Linked DNA regions of Sphaerotilus montanus. The protein of the gene in region 2 interacts with the protein of the main gene of each other region in a pairwise test. Links are inferred from orthologs where the notes say so. Each region holds a gene or a part of one and is shown on either strand. Other genes may lie near its edges. The genes, in order: hypB and BDD16_RS17320.

What was found.
Region 1: the proteins of BDD16_RS17320 (region 2) and hypB interact in binary tests that used the Escherichia coli proteins (3 or more experiments, as listed by UniProt). The link is inferred for Sphaerotilus montanus from one-to-one orthologs.

What each region holds. Positions count from the first base shown.
Region 1 is NZ_JACCFH010000001.1:3,558,233-3,564,023, forward strand. What follows is about bases 86-2,828. They hold hypB (hydrogenase nickel incorporation protein HypB), read right to left. Parts: upstream 2,031-2,828; coding sequence 1,140-2,030; downstream 86-1,139. Other genes in these bases: BDD16_RS16225 (Kae1-like domain-containing protein), read right to left, coding at 86-1,137; BDD16_RS16235 (hydrogenase maturation nickel metallochaperone HypA/HybF), read right to left, coding at 2,051-2,398; BDD16_RS16240 (hydrogenase formation protein), read right to left, coding at 2,391-2,828. Also shown: more of BDD16_RS16225, read right to left, coding at 1-85; more of BDD16_RS16240, read right to left, coding at 2,829-3,503; [NiFe]-hydrogenase assembly chaperone HybE, read right to left, coding at 3,500-3,958; BDD16_RS16250 (rubredoxin), read right to left, coding at 3,951-4,196; BDD16_RS16255 (hydrogenase expression/formation protein), read right to left, coding at 4,193-5,122; BDD16_RS16260 (thioredoxin domain-containing protein), read right to left, coding at 5,113-5,595; BDD16_RS16265 (HypC/HybG/HupF family hydrogenase formation chaperone), read right to left, coding at 5,592-5,791. UniProt on the Escherichia coli protein: Involved in the maturation of [NiFe] hydrogenases. Required for nickel insertion into the metal center of the hydrogenase. Exhibits a low intrinsic GTPase activity, which is essential for nickel insertion.
Region 2 is NZ_JACCFH010000001.1:3,791,378-3,803,556, forward strand. Bases 7,830-10,668 are described here. They hold BDD16_RS17320 (FKBP-type peptidyl-prolyl cis-trans isomerase), read right to left. Parts: upstream 9,594-10,668; coding sequence 9,066-9,593; downstream 7,830-9,065. Other genes in these bases: BDD16_RS17305 (Bax inhibitor-1 family protein), read right to left, coding at 7,830-7,988; BDD16_RS17310 (GlcG/HbpS family heme-binding protein), read left to right, coding at 8,132-8,545; dut (dUTP diphosphatase), read left to right, coding at 8,549-9,037; BDD16_RS17325 (JmjC domain-containing protein), read left to right, coding at 9,658-10,668. Also shown: ppsA (phosphoenolpyruvate synthase), read left to right, coding at 1-523; BDD16_RS17270 (DUF4212 domain-containing protein), read left to right, coding at 679-960; BDD16_RS17275 (sodium:solute symporter family protein), read left to right, coding at 953-3,058; rpsF (30S ribosomal protein S6), read left to right, coding at 3,176-3,544; priB (primosomal replication protein N), read left to right, coding at 3,544-3,882; rpsR (30S ribosomal protein S18), read left to right, coding at 3,892-4,176; rplI (50S ribosomal protein L9), read left to right, coding at 4,187-4,639; dnaB (replicative DNA helicase), read left to right, coding at 4,778-7,222; more of BDD16_RS17305, read right to left, coding at 7,293-7,829; more of BDD16_RS17325, read left to right, coding at 10,669-10,857; BDD16_RS17330 (hypothetical protein), read left to right, coding at 11,174-11,425; outer membrane protein assembly factor BamC, read right to left, coding at 11,551-12,179. UniProt on the Escherichia coli protein: Folding helper with both chaperone and peptidyl-prolyl cis-trans isomerase (PPIase) activities. Chaperone activity prevents aggregation of unfolded or partially folded proteins and promotes their correct folding.

The DNA.
Region 1 (5,791 bases), 240 kb from region 2 along the record:
CTGCTGCACCGCCACCCAGGCCTGCCCGAGCGCCAGCCCGGCGTCGCCGCAGGACACGCCTTGCGGGCGATGCACCCGCAAGCCAGCCGCCGTCAGCCGCTCGGTCAGCCGCTGGCTCAGCAGCCGGTTGAAAAAACAGCCGCCCCCGAGGGCGACCGCGTGCAGACCGTCGCGGGTGGCCGCAGCAATCGTGGCGTCGGCCAGCGCATCGGCCAGCCCGACGTGGAACAGTGCCGCCCCCCGCCCGCGGGCGTCAGCGTCGTGGACATCCAGGGCCAGCAGCGCCTCCATCAGCGCCCAGATTCCCATCCCGTCATCCTCGCGAACGCGAGGACCCACCCCCGGAACCACCCCCGGATGCCACTCCAGCCACGCTGCCGCACACCGCTCCAGCGCGACCGCCGCCTCGGCTTCTTCTCGTTGCCGCACCGACAAGCCGAGCACCCCAGCCGCCGCGTCAAACCAGCGCCCCGCGCCCGTGCTGACCGGACAGTTCAAGCTACGCACCAGCATCGTTTTCACGCCCTGCGCCGCCGCCGCCCCGACCACCGGCGCCAGCCGTGGCCCGATCTCGTCACCGCGCCCCAGCGCATGCAGCACCGCCGCGACCAACCGCCACGGCTCCCGCGCCGCCACATCGCCACCGGGCAGCGCCAGCGGCGGCAGGTGCGCGAGCCGCTCGAACCCGCCGTCCATGTCCAGCCGCAGCAGCTCGCCGCCCCACGCCGTCCCGTCCGTGCCCAGCCCGACGCCGTCCAGCGCCAGTCCGAGCAGCGGCCCGTCCAGCCCCTTTTCGGCTTGCACCACCGCGAGGTGCGCGTGGTGGTGCTGCACGCCGATCGCCGGCACGCCGAGCCGATCGGCCCAGTGCAGCGCCAGCCGCGTGCTGTGGAAGTCCGGGTGCAGGTCGTGCGCGACGGCGTCGATCGGCCCGCGCGCGTCCCGCACCAGCGCCTCGACCGACGCCTCCAGCGCCGCGCAGGCGTCCGGCGTACCGAGGTCGCCATGCAGCGCCGACGCGGTGTAGCGATCCCCGTCGAGCAGCCCCGCCGTGTTCTTCAGCCACGCGCCGACAGCCAGCACCCGCCTCGCCGCGGGGCGTGGCAGGTGCAGCGGGGGCGGCGTGATCGCGGTCATGCTCACGCCGCCTGCGCTTCCTGCGCTTCCAGCAGCCAGTCCAGCCAGGCGTCCATGCCGACTCCGGTGCGCGCCGACAGCAGCAGCACCTCGATGCCCGGGTTCACCCGCTGCGCGTAGGCGATGCACTGCGCCACATCGAAATCGAGGTAGGGCAGCAGGTCGGTCTTGGTCAGCACCATCAGCCTGGCCGCCGCGAACATGTCCGGGTACTTGATCGGCTTGTCCTCGCCCTCGGTGACCGAGAGGATGGCGATCTTGGCGCGCTCGCCCAGATCCCACATCGCCGGGCAGACGAGGTTGCCGACGTTCTCGATCATCAGCAGCGAGGTCGGGGCGTGGTGATGGTGGTGACCGTGGTCATGGTCGTGCGTGTGACCGTGATCGTGTGCAGGGTCGTGGTCATGGTGGCTGTGCAGCGGCAGTCGCGCGAACGCCTCGGCGATCATCGGCGCGTCAAGGTGGCAGCCCTTGCCGGTGTTGACCTGGATCGCGGGGGCGCCGGTCGCGCGGATGCGGTCGGCGTCGTTCGAGGTCTGCTGGTCGCCCTCGATGACACCCAGCGGCAGGTCCGGCGCGCGGGCCTTCAGCGCCTCGATCGTCGCGCACAGCAGCGTCGTCTTGCCCGAACCGGGGCTGGAGACGAGGTTGTAGGCGACGACGCCGTGGCCGGCGAAGTGGGCGCGGTTGGCGTCGGCGATGCGCTGGTTGGCGCCGAGCACGTCGGCTTCGAGCTTGATGGCGCGTGCCTGGCTCATGCCGGGCACCGAGACGCGGGCCGGGCCGGCGCCGAAGTGCAGGTCGTTGCCCGTCGTCGCCGTGACCACCGGGGCGGTCGGGTGTTCATGCACCGCGCCGGGGGTGCCGGTGGAGCAGCCGCAGATGACGCACATGGGGAATTCCTTTCGTGGGTTCAGTCGTCGTGCACCAGCAGGTCCACGACACGCAGTTCGGTGCCGCCGGTCGGCTGCAGTTGAAAGCCGCCGCAGCGCGGGCAGGCGTCGGCGCGCGAGGTGATCTCGACCGTCTCGCAGCAGCGCAGGCACCACGCCGTGCCGGGCGGCTCGTCGATCAGGATCTCGGCGCCTTCCAGGCAGGTGCCCGGGATGCTGGCGTCCAGCGCGAACCGTAGCGCGCGCACCTCTACGCCGCTGAGCGCGCCCGCCTCCAGCCGCAACTGCGACACGCGGCGAAAGCCTTCGCGCTCGGCCGCGTCCTCGACCAGCCGCACGACGCCGCCCGCCAGACTGAGTTCATGCATGGCGCACCTCGAATTCGACACAGGGATCAAAGGCGACCGCGAGCAGCCGCGCCGCCGCGTCCCGCTGCGCCGGGTCGGTGTCCCGCAGCGCCGCGAGCGCGTGCGCCAGTGTGCCTGCGGGGTGGAAGTTCCATTCGGTCGGCGCGAGCACCTGCCAGGCCTGCACGCGCTGGCCGTCTGCGTCGAGCTGCACGCGGTGGACCAGCAGCCCGCGTGCCGTCTCGCACCAGGCCAGCCCGGCGCCGCGGCCCAGCGCGCAGGCACCGTGGTCCAGCCGGTCCGCGCCGTCCGGCGCACCCAGCCGCAGCACCTCGACCAGCCGCGCGACCAGCCGCAGCCACACCGTGCCGTCCAGCGGCGGGGTGCTGGCGTCGACGTCGGCGCGGCGGCTCCACGGTCCGGTGTCGGCGGGCTGGCCATGCCAGTGCGGGCGGGCACAGAAGGCCGGGTCGTCCGCCATCGCCTGTCCGAGCAGCGCCCAGTCGCTGGCGGCCGGCCGCAGCGACCGGCCCGGTGTGGCCAGCGTGCGCGCGGCCGGGCCGATCTGGTGCAGCAGCCGGACCAGTGCGCCGGGCGTGCCGAAGCGCACCGTCTGCTCCACCCAGCGCGTGGCCCAGCCGGTCGGATCGGCGTCGTGGCGCTGCAGCCAGTCGGCGGGGGTGTGGCCGAGCCACTTGTGGGCGAGCCAGACGGGCAGGGCCTCCAGCCGGTCGGCCGGGGGCAGGTCGTCGCGCCACAGCGGGCAGGTGCGCAGCAGCAGCGCGCCTTCGTCGCTGCGGCCGTCCTGGCGCAGCAGGCGCGGCCAGTCGTGGCCGATGCGCAGGATCTGCTCGCGGGCGGTGGCCAGGCGCAGGGTCTGGGCAGCCGCTGCCGGGTCGTCGGCCGGCTCGCCCCGGGCGGCGCGGATCGCGGCGATGGCGGTCAGCCGGTGGGCCGCGGCGCACAGCGTGAACACCGCGCCGAGCAGCGCCGGCATCTCGCCCGCGCGGCGGCCCGGCGCCAGGCGCGGCAGCAGGTCCGGGCGGGTGCTGTGGATCGCCGCCGGCGGGGCCACGCCGGGGCGCAGGTGCATGCGACCGGCCAGCGGTTCCGGGGCGAGTGTCATGCGCAGGCCTCGGCCGTGGTCGGCTGGCGCAGCAGGCGCAGCACCTCGCGCGCCGTGGCCACCGCGGCGGGCTGGTCGGCGAAGCCGAACATCGGCGAGAACAGCGAGGCCTGCTCGAAGGCCCCGATCGACGGCTCGTGCGCGCCGAGGAAGTCCAGCGGATGTGCGCCGTAGCGCCGCACGGCGGTGGCGCCGACCGGCAGCAGCCCGGCCGCAGCCGCGTCGGCCACCGGGGTGACAGGCAGGCGCAGCACGTTCATGAACCACGGCGTCACCAGCACGCCCATCAGCATGGGCAGCGCCACCGACGCGGACTTCGATCCCACCGCGACCGGTTCCCGCACGAACCCGACCGCCTGCACCGACAGCCCCGCGTGCAGCACCGGCACGCCGCGCATCCGCGTCGTGGCGATGCGGCGGAAGGTGGCCTCCAAGACCTCCAGCCGGTCAGCCATCACCGAGCACCATGAACTGTTCGGCCTCGCCGTCGCACTGCGGGCAGCGCCAGTGCGCAGGCAGGGCGGTGAAGGCCGTGCCGGGCGCGATCTGCCAGACCTCGTCGCCGACTGCCGGGTCGTAGACCCACCAGCAGATCTTGCATTCGAGCCGCGCGTCGGCTGGCAGCCGCGCCGCGTCGCCGAGGTAGCTGCCCTCGAAGCCCTGGAAGCCCGCGGCGCCGGTCGCCGTGCTCATGCCTGCTCCACCCACTGCAGCACCTCGACCAGCCGCTCGGCCGAATCCGCCAGGTCCTCCGGCGCGGCGCACGCCACCTCCGGCAGCCCGCAGACCTCGACCGCGTTCAGGATCACCGTGTCCTGCGAGTTGTAGTAGACGACGCGCCAGGTGTGGGCGGCGCAGGCGTTGGTGATGCGGCAGTTGCCGTAGCCGCGCGAGAGGATGACGATGCGGCCGGTGCCGAGCTGGTGGTCGATCCAGGCGATGTCCTCCAGCGTCACCGGCAGCAGCGTCAGGTTGACGACCTGCGGCGCATCGCCCGCGCGCCAGTGCTGGCGGTGCGCGGCCAGCTCGACCAGGATCGAGCCGGCGTTGAGCACGTTCGGCGGCAGCACCGCCGGCTCGGGTGGCACCGGCCGCGTGTCCTCGGCGGCGATGCGGTGCAGCAGCGCCGGGACCGCGCCGACCTCGATGGTGTCGAGCACGCGCCCGTCGTCGCAGCGCTCGATCACCCGCCAGACCCCGGCGAAGACCGACTCCTGGATCTGCGCCCGCGGCGCGCTGGGTGCGCGGCCCGGCTCGGCCAGCACCTGCGCGCTGACCTCGCCCTCGCCGAGCACCTGGTTGATGAGCGCCAGATCGGCCGCTGCCAGCCCGTCCAGCCGCACCGGCGCGACCGCCTCGCCGCGCAGCACCGCCTGCAGCCGCGCCAGCACCTCGTGCAGCGTGGACACGGCGCCCGCGTGGCCGGCGAGTTCCTCCGGCTCGGGCAGTGGCGGGGCGCGGAAGGTGCTCATGCCTTGGGGCATGGCGATGTAGTTCAGCGACTCGTCCTCGTCGCCGCTCTGGCTGCCGGGGCCGAGGGCGACGACCGGGATGGGGAAGGGCTTGATGTCGAAGGGCAGGGCCATGGCGATCGGTTCCGGTTCCAGGTTCAGTGGCATGCGCTGGCGCCAGCGGTGGCGCTGACGACGGGAATGCCGACGCCGGGCACGCGCGACGGCGCCGTCGCCAGGGCGGCCTGCACCTGGGCGACGTAGTCGGTCCAGTCGTGCATGCCGGGCAGGACGCTGACGTAGCGGCCCTCGCGCAGGAAGACCAGCGCCGGCCAGCGCAGCACGCCGTAGCGGCGGGCCAGCGCGTCCTCGTCCCCGCGGGCCGCGACGGCGATCCGGAAGCGGCCGCCGACGGCGCGCTGCAGCTCCGGCAGCACGACGGCCACGTCCAGCGCTTCCGGAAACCGCACCGGGTCGCCGCCGAGCAGCAGCACCCGGTCGCCTCCTTCGGCGGACCAGGCGTCCACGCTGTCGGGGGTGACGAGTCGGGCGTCGAACGCGCGGACGAGGCGGGCCACCAGCGGGTGCAGGTCGGTGGTGTCCGGGGACAGGGTGGTGGTGGGCATCGTCGTCATCGTCATGGGGTCTGTCCGGTCAGCGCGGCCAGCTGGGCCGCATCCATGGCCGACGGCAGCACGAAGGCCGCCGCGGTGTTCGTCAGTTCATGGCCCTGCATCGCCGCGGCGACCAGGTCCAGCGTGGCGTCGATCTCGGCGGCACGCTCGGGGCTGAGGCGTTCCTGCGCGCTGTCGAGGAAGACCAGCACCCACTCACCCG
Region 2 (12,179 bases):
CGAGGCGTTCGCGATGGAGTGCGAGGCGATGCGCCGCGTGCGCGGGGACATGGGCCTGACCAACGTCGAGATCATGGTGCCGTTCGTGCGCACGCTGAAGCAGGCCGAGCGCGTCGTCGGCATGCTGGCGGACCAGGGCCTCAAGCGCGGTCAGGACGGTCTGCGCGTCATCATGATGTGCGAGATCCCGAGCAACGCCATCCTGGCCGAGCAGTACCTGGAGTTCTTCGACGGCATGTCCATCGGCTCCAACGACCTGACCCAGCTCACCCTGGGCCTGGACCGCGACTCGGGCCTCGAAATCCTCGCCGCCGACTTCGACGAACGGGATCCGGCCGTCAAGGCACTGATTTCCCGTGCGATCGCGGCCTGCCGCGCGCATGGCAAGTACATCGGCATCTGCGGCCAGGGCCCCAGCGACCACCCCGATTTCGCCGACTGGCTGGCGCAGGAGGGTATCGTGTCGATCTCGCTGAACCCGGACTCGGTCGTCGAGACCTGGCAGCGTCTGGCCAAGCGCTGACCGCGCCTCGGCGCACCCCATGAGGCGACCACCGTCGCCTCGCCCCGCACAGCCCACCCATCCCGGTGGGCTGTTGCATTGCGTGGTTCGTCTTGGTGTCATTCCTGTGGCGAGTCTGACAGCGGCTGCGCACAATTCACGCCAGAGGTGATTGCATGGATGACAGGACACACGACCGCTCCCCGAAACGGACCTATTGGCACCGGGTATGCCTGTGGACGCTGCTGGGGCTGGGGCTGTGGTTCGGCGTCACCTTCGGCGTGTCGTGGTGGGCCCATGCGCTGGATGCCTGGAAAGTCGGGCGCATGCCGGCTGGCTACTGGTGGGCCACGCAGGGCGCGATCGGCGTGTACCTGCTGATCATCGTCGGACACGCCTGGCTGATGGACCGCCTGGAGCGCGAGGTCCTGACCGAGGGCGATTCCCGCCATGGCTGATCCGCGTCTGGGGGCGTCCGAGGAGACACGGGTCTTCACGCAGGTGCTGTTTCGCCGCTATGCGGTCTACACGCTGGGCGTGCTCCTGTTCATCCTCGGGCTGGGCGCGATGGAGCGGATGGGCTGGCCGCGCAGCTGGATCGGCGGCACCTTCCTGATTGCCACGGTGGCGGTCTATGCGGCGATCGGCCTGATGTCGCGCACGACCGACGAGGCGGAGTACTACGTCGCCGGCCGCCGCGTGCCGGCGATCTTCAATGGCATGGCGACCGCCGCGGACTGGATGTCGGCCGCCTCCTTCATCGGCACGGCGGGTGTGCTCTATCTGCAGGGCTTCGCCGGGCTCGCCTACATCCTGGGCTGGACGGGGGGCTACTGCCTCGTGGCGCTGCTGCTGGCGCCCTATCTCCGCCGACTCGGCTTTTTCACCATCCCCGAATTCCTGGGCGCGCGCTACGGCGGCGAACTGCCGCGGCTGGTCGGTGTCGTGGCGGTCGCGCTGGTGTCCTTTGTCTACGTCGTGGTCCAGATCTACGGGGTGGGGCTCATCACCTCGCACCTGACCGGGTTCAGCTTCGAGATCGGCATCTTCGTCGGACTCGGTGGCGTGCTGGTGTGCTCGTTTCTCGGCGGCATGCGGGCGGTGACCTGGACGCAGGTGGCGCAGTACATCATCCTGATCCTGGCCTATCTGACGCCTGTGGTGTGGATGTCGCTGAACCAGACCGGCAGCCCGTTCCCGCTGTTTTCGTACGGGCAGCAACTGGAGCATGTCACCCAGCGCGAGGAGGTGTTCAAGAAGGACCCGGCCGAACTCACCGTGATCCGGCAACTGCAGGTGCGTGCGGACGATGCGCTGCGCAAGCTCGCCGACGTCCGCCAGGCGATGGTCGATGATGCCGAGACGCTGTCGGCACAGGTCAAGGCCCTGCAGGTCGCCGATGCGGCACCGGCACGGGTGCAGCAGGCCGAGCGCCGGCTGCTGAGCCGGCCCCAGACGGAAAGTGCTGCCCGCATGGCCTACCAGCATGAATACGACGATGCCCGGCAACGGGCGTTGCCGCTGGGTGGCATGCCGCCTCAGGCGCAGCCGATCGCCGCGGGGAATCCGCGGGGGGATGCCGTGGCGCGGGAGGCCTACGAAGTGGGGCGGCGCAACTTCCTGGCGCTGGTGCTGTGCCTGATGCTGGGCACGGCGGCAATGCCCCATGTGCTGACGCGCTATTACACGACGCCATCGGTCAGCGAGGCGCGGCGCTCGGTGGCGTGGTCGCTGTTCTTCATCGCGCTGCTGTACCTGGCGGCACCGGCACTGGCGGTGATGGTCAAGTACGAGGTGTTCACCAACCTGATCGGCACGCCCTTCGACCAGTTGCCCGGCTGGATCCGGCGCTGGTCCAAGCTGGATTCCACGCTGGTGTCGGTCGAGGACATCAATGGCGATGGCCTGCTGCAGCTGGCCGAGTTGCACCTGGGGGGCGACGTCATCGTGCTGGCCGCTCCCGAGATCGGTGGCTTGCCGCTGGTGGTGACCTATCTGGTGGCGGCGGGCGGGCTGGCGGCGGCGTTGTCCACGGCGGATGGCCTGTTGCTGACCATCTCGAACGCGCTGTCGCATGACCTGTATTTCCGGCTCATCAATCCGCGTGCGCCGGCGATGCGGCGCGTGATGCTGTCGAAGTTCCTGGTGCTGGTGGTGGCGCTGCTGGCGGCGTTCATCGCGTCCATGCGGTTTGCCGACATCCTGCAGTTCGTCGCAGCGGCGTTCTCGCTCGCGGCCGCCACCTTCTTTCCAGCGCTGGTGATGGGCATTTTCTGGCGCCGGGCCAACCGGGTCGGCGCGGTGCTGGGCATGTTGTCGGGCCTGAGCGTGTGCGCCTATTACATGGTCACCAACCACGAACTGCTGCGCCGGGCGTTCGGTATCACGCGGAGCTTGCAGGACTGTGCGTGGTGGGGCATCGATCCGATGGCGGCGGGTGTGTTCGGTGCACCTGCCGGCGCGCTGGTGCTCGTGATCGCCAGCCTGCTGACACCACCGCCAGGGCCGGCGGAGCAGGCGGTGGTGGACCGTCTGCGCACGCCGGGGTGGTCGTAGCGGCTCCGAATCCGCCCGATTCCAGAAACGCGCTACAATCGCAGGCTTTTCTCTTGCTGCACCCGTTTCTTGACGCGACGGGGCGGCTTCCGCAACAGGAATCCATGAGGAGTATCCATGCGTCACTATGAAATCGTTCTGCTGGTCCACCCCGACCAGAGCGAACAAGTTCCGGCCATGCTGGAGCGTTACAAGGCTCTGGTGGCCGCGTCCGGTGGTCAGATCCACCGTGTCGAAGACTGGGGTCGCTTCCAGTTGGCTTACCTGATCAACAAGCTGGCCAAGGCGCACTACCTGTGCCTGAACATCGAATGCAGCAAGGAAACCCTGGCTGAAATCGAAACCGGCTTCCGCTTCAACGACGCAGTCCTGCGCCACCTGACGGTTCGTCGCGACAAGGCCGAAACCGGTCCTTCGTCGATGATGAAGCGCGTGGAGAAGGAAGAAGCGCGCAAGTCGTCGTCCCAGCAGGAAACGAGCAACTGATGTCGGCAGACGCCTGCCACGCTCCGATGGTCAACCAGGTGCTGCTCGCAGCCCAGGTCGTCGAGCGTGCGGCCATGCGCTATACCCCGGCAGGTCTGCCGGCGCTGGATGTGCGGCTGGCTCACGCCTCGCAGATCGAGCACGCCGGACACCCCAGGCAGGTCAGCGTGGAAATCCATGCGACGGCCCTCGGGGACACTGCCCGCCAGCTCGAAAGACTGGCCGTCGGCGAATCCGCGGTCTTCCACGGATTCCTGGGCAAGCAGCGCAGCGGTCGAGGCGTCATGTTCCACATCCGTCAGCTCGACACCCGTCCCAACGTTCCAGTATTGACTTAGGAGGTTGTCATGCCCCCGCCACGTGGTAAGTTTTCCAAGGACCGCAAGGTCAAGCGCAACCAGCAATCCCTGCTGTTCAAGCGCAAGCGTTTCTGCCGCTTCACCGTCGCCGGTGTCGAATCGATCGATTACAAGGATCTCGACATCCTGCGTGATTTCGTCGGCGAAAACGGCAAGATCACCCCGGCCCGCCTGACCGGCACCCGTGCGATCTACCAGCGTCAGCTGACCACCGCGATCAAGCGTGCGCGCTTCCTCGCGATGCTGCCGTACAGCGACCAGCACAAGGTCTGAGGAGTCCGGTATGCAAGTGATCCTGCTCGAAAAAGTGGCCAACCTCGGCACCCTGGGTGACGTGGTCAAGGTCAAGGACGGCTACGCCCGCAACTTCCTGATCCCGACCGGTGCCGCACGTCGTGCCACCGAAAAGGCCATCAAGGAATTCGAAGTCCGCCGCGCCGAACTCGAAAAAGTGCTGGCTGACAAGCTGGCTGCCGCACAGGCCGAAGGCGAAAAGCTGGCTGGCAAGACCGTCACCATCGCCCAGAAGGCCGGTGTCGATGGCCGTCTGTTCGGTTCCGTGACCAACGCCGACGTCGCCGAAGCCCTCAAGGCTTCCGGCTTTGTCGTCGCCAAGGCCCAGGTCCGCATGCCCAATGGCCCGCTGAAGGTCGTTGGCTCGCAGACCGTGGCGGTTGCGCTGCACCATGACGTCGTGGTCGATGTGACCGTGGCTGTCGTCGGCGCGACGGACTGATCCCAGTCCTTGTGCCCGCGCCGTGCTGGTCACGGCGCTCCTGAAGGCCGGCGCAAGCCGGCCTTTTCATTTGGCCTGTCCACAGCCCGCCTCCCGACCTATCATCGAACGATGTCTTCCCTGTCATCCGGATCCATGATGCCGTCCTCCCGGGGCGGTGACGACGAGGTCGCGCGCCTGCGCGTGCCCCCCCACTCGGTCGAAGCCGAACAGAGCGTGCTGGGCGGCCTGCTGCTCGACAACAGCGCGTCCGACCGCGCCGGTGACCTGCTCACCGACAACGATTTCTACCGCTACGAACACAAGCTGATCTACGCGGCCATCATGGCCCTCATCAGCGGCAACAAGCCCGCCGACGTGATCACGGTGTTCGAGCACCTGCAGAGCCTGGGCAAGTCCGACGACGTGGGCGGTCTGGGCTATCTGAACGCGCTGGCCAACAGCGTGCCCGGCGCCGCCAACCTGCGCCGGTACGCCGAGATCGTCCGCGAGCGGGCCATCCTGCGCAAGCTGGTGGAGACCAGCGACGAGATCGCGACCAAGGCGCTGAACCCGCAGGGCACACCCGTCTCGATCATCCTCGACGAAGCAGAAAGCAAGATCTTCAAGATCGGCGAAGAGGGCTCGCGCAACAAGCAGGGCTTCCATTCGCTCGACAACCTCGTCGTCTCGCTGATCGACCGCGTGCAGGAACTGGCCGACAGCGGCGCGGGTGACGTGACCGGTGTGCCGAGCGGTTTCATCGACCTGGACCGCATGACGGCGGGGTTCCAGGGCGGCGATCTGATCATCCTGGCGGCGCGGCCCTCGATGGGGAAGGCGCAACCGCTGGATGCCCGCGTGCGCACCCGCGGTGGCTGGAAATCGATGGGCGAATTGGCGGTGGGTGATGCGCTGGCGTCGGTGGACGGCCGGCCGTCGATCGTCACCGGTGTCTACCCGCAGGGTGTTCGTCAGGTCTATCGAATCACGTTCTCGGATGGTCGATCGACCGAATGTTGTGCGGAACATCTCTGGCGGGTGTCTTCGCGGCACTGGAAGGCGCCGCGGGTCGTGTCTACAGCCGACTTGATCGGCCTGCTTCGGTCCAAGCGCCACCAGTCCCGACTCTGGGTTGATCGAGCCAGTGGCGACTTTGGACACCATGATTCATTGCCCGTGGATCCCTGGGTACTCGGCGCATTGCTGGGGGATGGCGGACTCTCGGGCACCGGCAGCGTTCGATTCTCGACGGCGTCCGCCCAGATGTGCGCGCTGATGTCGGCGCGGGTTGGCGACGGCATGGTGATGACCGAGGCTGGAGGCTACGACTACCGGATCGTGCGACAGGACCGGGGCCATGTCGCAGGTCTGGCTGGCTCGCAACCCAATCCCTTGCGCATGGCGTTGGAGGCGCTAGGTGTGTCTGGCCTGTCCAGTGCGCACAAGTTCGTGCCTCGCTGCTATCTGGAGGCTCATCGGGACGCTCGTCTGGATGTGCTGCGCGGTCTGCTCGACACCGATGGCTGGGTGGAGCGATGGGGCAGCGTTCGCTTTTCGACGTCGAGCCGGCAACTGGCCGACGATGTGGCGGAACTGGTGCGTTCGCTCGGCGGCTGGTGTTCGATCACTGTCAAGCAACCACACTTCACGAACGCGGCCGGCGAGCGGGTGCCAGGATTGCCGGCCTATGTCTGCCACATCAGCCACCCGGAACCACAGAGCCTGTTCCTCCTCTCGGAAAAACAGGCCCGCGCGCCAGCGGCCTGGACCCGTCAGAAGCGTCTGACGATCACCTCGATCGAGCCGACACGGGAGACGGTCTGCCAGTGCATCTCCGTCAGTCACCCTGAGCGGCTCTACATCACGGACCAGGACATCGTCACCCACAACACGGCCTTCGCGCTCAACATCGCCGAACACGTCGCCGTCAAGGAGCGCAAGCCGGTCGTCGTGTTCTCCATGGAAATGGGGGCGTCCCAACTGGCGCTGCGGATGGTCGGCTCGCTCGGTCGCATCGACCAGCAGCACCTGCGCACCGGGGCGCTGAACGACGATGAATGGGGGCGGCTGTCCGAGGTGCTGGACCTGCTGCATGGCGTTCACCTGTTCATCGACGAGACGCCCGCGCTGACGCCGGGTGAGGTGCGGGCGCGGGCGCGTCGGCAGGCGCGGCAGTTCGGGCAGCTTGGCCTGATCGTGGTCGACTACCTGCAGCTCATGAGCGGCTCCGGCTCCAGCAGCGGTGAAAACCGGGCGACCGAGATCAGCGAGATCTCGCGTGGTCTGAAGGCGCTGGCCAAGGAGCTGCAGTGCCCCGTGATTGCCCTGTCGCAGCTCAACCGGTCGGTGGAAACACGCACCGACAAGCGGCCGATGATGAGCGACCTGCGCGAATCTGGTGCCATCGAACAGGATGCAGACGTCATCATGTTCATCTACCGCGACGACTACTACAACAAGGAGTCGAAGGAGCCGGGGGTGGCGGAGATCGTGATCGGCAAGCAGCGGAACGGCCCGGTGGGCACGGTCAAGCTGGCCTTCATGAAGCCGCTGACCAAGTTCGAGAACCTGGCGCCCGGCAGCTACGGCGGCGAATACTGACCGGTCTCCTGCCGGTTGTGCATGAAAAAGGGGCCTCGCGGCCCCTTCTGCGTTGTGGAAACGCCGTGGATCAGTCGTCGCTGCCGAAGCCGATGCCGAAGAGCATCAGCAGGTTCTGGAACACGTTGTAGAGGTCCAGGTACAGCGCCAGCGTCGCGCTGATGTAGTTGGTTTCGCCGCCGTCGAGGATGCGGCGGATGTCGTACAGCATGAAGGCCGAGAAGATGCCGATGGCCAGCACCGACAGCGCCATCATCATCGCGCTCGACTGCACGAACAGGTTGATGACCATCGCCACCATCAGCACGACAGCGCCGACGAACAGGAACTTGCCCATGCCCGACAGGTCGCGCTTGATCACGCTGGCCAGTGCGGCCATCGCGAAGAACACACCCGCCGTGCCGCCGAAGGCCAGCATGATCACCGAGGCCCCGTTGGACATGCCCAGCACGAAGGCCAGCATCCGCGAGAGCATCAGCCCCATGAAGAACGTGAAACCGAGCAGCACGCCCACGCCCGCGGCCGAGTGCTTGGTCTTCTCGATGGCGAACATGAAGCCGAACGCACCGGCCAGGAACAAGACCATCGACAGTCCATTGCCCATCGTGGCCAGCAGGCCGGTGGAGACGCCGATCCAGGCGCCCAGCACGGTGGGCACCATCGATGCGGCGAGCAGCAGGTAGGTGTTGCGCAGCACGCGGTTCTGCTGTGCAGCCAGCGCGCCTTGACCAGACACGCCGGGGAAGGTGGGCAGGCGTTCGTTCATGGAACCTCCAGTAGGGTGTGAAGAAGATGTTGCGGTTCGTTGGAGCCCGCAGGTCCAGTTTAGTTCCGGGCCGTGCGCCATGGGAAGCGGCGCGGTAAAGTGCGACGCTTTGTGTTTCGTAACAGGACAACAGGACCGATCCCATGAAGACCAAGCCCGTACTGACGCTGGACGATACCCGCCGCATGGCCCAGGCCGCTGAAGCCGAGGCCGTGCGCAACCACTGGGCGGTGACGATCGCGATCGTCGATGACGGCGGTCACCTGCTGTGGCTGCAGCGGCTGGATGGTGCCGCCCCGCTGTCGGCCCACATCGCGCCGGCCAAGGCCCACACGGCTGCCCTGGGGCAGCGTGAGTCGCGCGTCTATGAAGAGATGATCAACCAGGGACGGTATTCGTTCCTGAGCGCGCCGGCGGTGGAAGGCCTGCTGGAAGGCGGCGTGCCGATCCTGGTGCAGGGCGTCTGTGTCGGTGCCGTGGGGGTCAGCGGCGTGAAGTCGAGCGAGGATGCGCAGGTGGCGCGCGCCGGCATCGCTGCACTCGTGACGGGGGCCTGAGCCGTGGTCGGACCGGATGTCGAAGTCAAGGTGCTGGATGCCCGTCTGCAGGACTGGGGCCTGCCACGCTACCAGAGCGAGCAGGCCGCCGGCATCGATCTGATCGCCTGCCTGGATGCGCCGCTGGAGATCCATCCGCAGGCGCCGGCGCAACTGGTGCCCACCGGACTGGCGCTGCACATGAACAGTGCGGGTTTCTGTGCAGTGATCGTGCCGCGCTCGGGCCTCGGCCACAAGAAGGGGCTGGTCCTGGGCAACAGCATCGGCGTCATCGATGCGGACTACATGGCCCAGTGCTACGTGAGTGTCTGGAACCGCAATCCGTCGGGGGAGCCGATCGTGATCCAGCCGGGCGACCGGATTGCGCAGATGCTGTTCGTGCCGATCCTGCGGCCGCGGCTGGTGGTCGTGGAGGAGTTCGCCGCCAGCAGCGAGCGGGGCTTGGGTGGATTCGGTTCGACCGGCGTTACCAGCGCCAGCACACCCGCCTGAGCGGGTGGCGTGAACCGGGCAGGGCGGGTCAGTGCAGGGTCGTGCCGGGGGGTACCACGCTGAACAGGCCGCCTTCGCCCTCACCGTCGCCGACGCTGCCCTGGGCCATCTCGGCCTCGGTCGCCTCGCGCACGCCGCGGACTTCCAGCTGCAGCACGAGCGCCACGCCGGCCAGCGGATGGTTGCCGTCCAGCACGACGTGGGTGTCGTAGACCTCGGTGACGGTGTAGATCACGTCCGCGGGCATGTCGGGGGTGGCGCTGCCGGGTGGCGGTCCCTCGAACTGCATGCCGGGCGAGACCTCGTCCGGGAAGATGCTGCGCTCTTCGAAGAACACGAGTTCGGCGTGGTACTCGCCGAAGGCATGTTCCGGCTCCAGGTGGAGCGTGTTCTGGTAACCGACGCCCTGGCCAGTCAGGACTTCTTCGACCTTGGCGAACAGGTCGTCGCCACCGACATAGAACTCGACGGGGTCGCCGAGGTCGTCGATCAGTTGGCCGTGGGCGTCTTCGAGTCGCCAGGTCAGGCTGACGACGCAAGGGGCTGATATCTGCATGGGCGACATCATCTCATGCGCGCGCGCCCGCGAGTGCTGCCCGGCGGACCGGCACAATGTCGGGATGAACCAATCTTCCGGCCCCTCGCTGCGGCAGCACCCCGATGCAGCCGTCCCTCCGCTCGATCAACCCGCCGTGCTGCTGGGTGGTCTGAGCCCGTCCGAATTCATGCAACAGCACTGGCAACGCGCGCCGCTGCTGGTGCGCCAGGCCTTGCCGGGCATCCAGCCACCGCTGACGCGTGCCGATCTTTTCAAGCTGGCCGAAAGCGAAGAGGTGGAATCCCGCCTCGTGACGCGCCGCGGGCGGGGCGCTGACGAGGTCTGGAGCCTGGAGCGTGGCCCGCTGGCGCGGCGCCGCCTGCCGGCGCTGAAGCAGCCGGACTGGACCGTGCTGGTCCAGGGGCTGGACCTGCACCTGCCCAGTGCACAGGGGATGCTGACGCCATTCCGCTTCATTCCGCAGGCCCGACTGGACGATCTGATGATCTCCTGGGCGGCCGAAGGGGGCGGCGTCGGTCCGCATTTCGATTCCTACGACGTGTTCCTGATCCAGGTCCAGGGTCAGCGCCGCTGGCGCATCGGCCGCATGCCGGACGCCCGGCTGCGCCCGGACTTGCCGGTCAAGATCATCGAGAACTTCCAGCCCGAGCAGGAGTGGGTGCTCTCGCCCGGGGACATGCTCTATCTCCCGCCTGGCTGGGCACACGATGGCGATGCGGTGGGTGGCGAATGCATGACCTGCTCCGTCGGCTTCCGCTCGCCGCACCGCTCCGAACTGGCGCGCGAGACACTGCTGCGCCTGGCCGATGCGGTGGAAGACGCGGGCGACGAGGGTGTTCGCCCGGTCGTCTATGCGGACCCTGACCAGCCGGCGACCACCGAGCCGGGGCGCATTCCGGCCGCGCTGGTGCGGTTTGCCGCGGATGGGTTGCGCCGTGTGCTGGAAGAGCCGGGTGCCCTGGAGCGTGCACTGGGCGAATACATGAGCGAGCCCAAGCCGACGGTGAGCTTCGCGTTCGGGGATCCCCTGCCGGCGAACCGCGGGGTGGTGCTCGACGCGCGCAGCTGCATGCTCTACGACGATCACCATGTCTTCATGAATGGCGATTCATGGCACGCCGCTGGCGACGATGCGCAGGTTCTTCGGCGCCTCGCGGATGCGCGGCGACTGGATGCAGCGACCCTGGCTGCGGCCAGCAGTGACGTGCGCGGATTGCTGGAGCAGTGGTGTGACGATGGCTGGATCCACCCACTGGCGTAGCGTGAATGACACACTTGACGCTCCGGCGCAAGCGAGAAAGTCTGGACTGACATGCTGACGCGTTAGCATGATCAGCACATAGCAGCCTGATTGCGCCATTCTGAAGATGGCCGTGAGCTCTCAGGCGCTTTTGGTCAGACCGGGGACCGTAAGAAGCCGAGATGGTTTCGTTATGTATAATGGAAGGCTGGGTATGGAAATGCTCGAGCTTTTCATTCCCGTGAAGGCGCTTGATGACTGGATGCTGCAGCAGCAACTTGTCAGAGAGGCCGTCAATTACCGGTAATTGTTAGACTCTTTGACTGAGGAATAAAGCATGAACAAGTCGCTCCTGATGGCCGCCGTGATCGCCGCTGTTGCTCTGGCCGCCTGTGGCAAGAAGGAAGAAGCCGCTGCCGTGGTCGCCCCGGCTGCTGACGCCGCCGCTTCGATGGCTGCTCCCGCTGCTTCGGCCGTGGCTGACGCTGCTGCTTCGGCTGCTGGCACCGTTGCCGACGCTGCATCCGGCGCCGCCGCCGCTGTGGCTGATGCCGCTTCGGCTGCTGTCGATGCCGCTGCTTCCAAGTAAGCAGTCGACCGAAAGCAAAAAAGCCGCCTCAGGGCGGCTTTTTTCTTGTCTTGAAGCTTGCGAGATCTCCCATGCCGCGCAGGCGGCATGGGGTGGCAGCAAATGCCGTATTGCTGCCTGAAACTTCAGCGTAACTCGTTGGCCAGTAACTGTACGATATTGCGCGCGCCTTCATCCTTGATGGTGGCACCCTGCTCGTCCAGTATGGACAGTGACGTCGACGTGCCGCTGCCTGGACTCAATTTCAGGCGATACCGCGTGCCTTTCAGATCCTCCTTGCGGGCGCCGCTGAATAAACGCGAGAAGAAGCCGGGTTCTTCCTGGCCGGCCAGTCTGGGATCGACGTAACGCACCAGATACCCACTCTGGGCACGGTCACGCTCTTCGACCGTGAAACTGCTGCGGTCCAGTGCCAGCCCGACCCGGCGCCAGCTGCGCTCCAGATTGTCGTCAATCTGCAACACCATTCCAGTGGCCTCATCGACCACCCGTGCCCTGGGTGCGGCGGCCGTTGCCGCGCTGACCGATCGGACTGCCGCATCCACCGCCTTGGCGCTGCCAGCCTTGCTGGAATCTTCTGCCCCGGTGAGCCGCAGCATCAGCCGGGCCAGCATTTCTGCTTCGAGACCGGAGTCGCTGGGGCGACTCTGCCAGCGCAGGATGTCTGCAGTGCGCTCGACGCTGACCTGTTCGACCCCGCGGTGGCTGATGTAGATCTCGGTGACCGGGCCATTGCGTTCGACGCGGGTGCGGT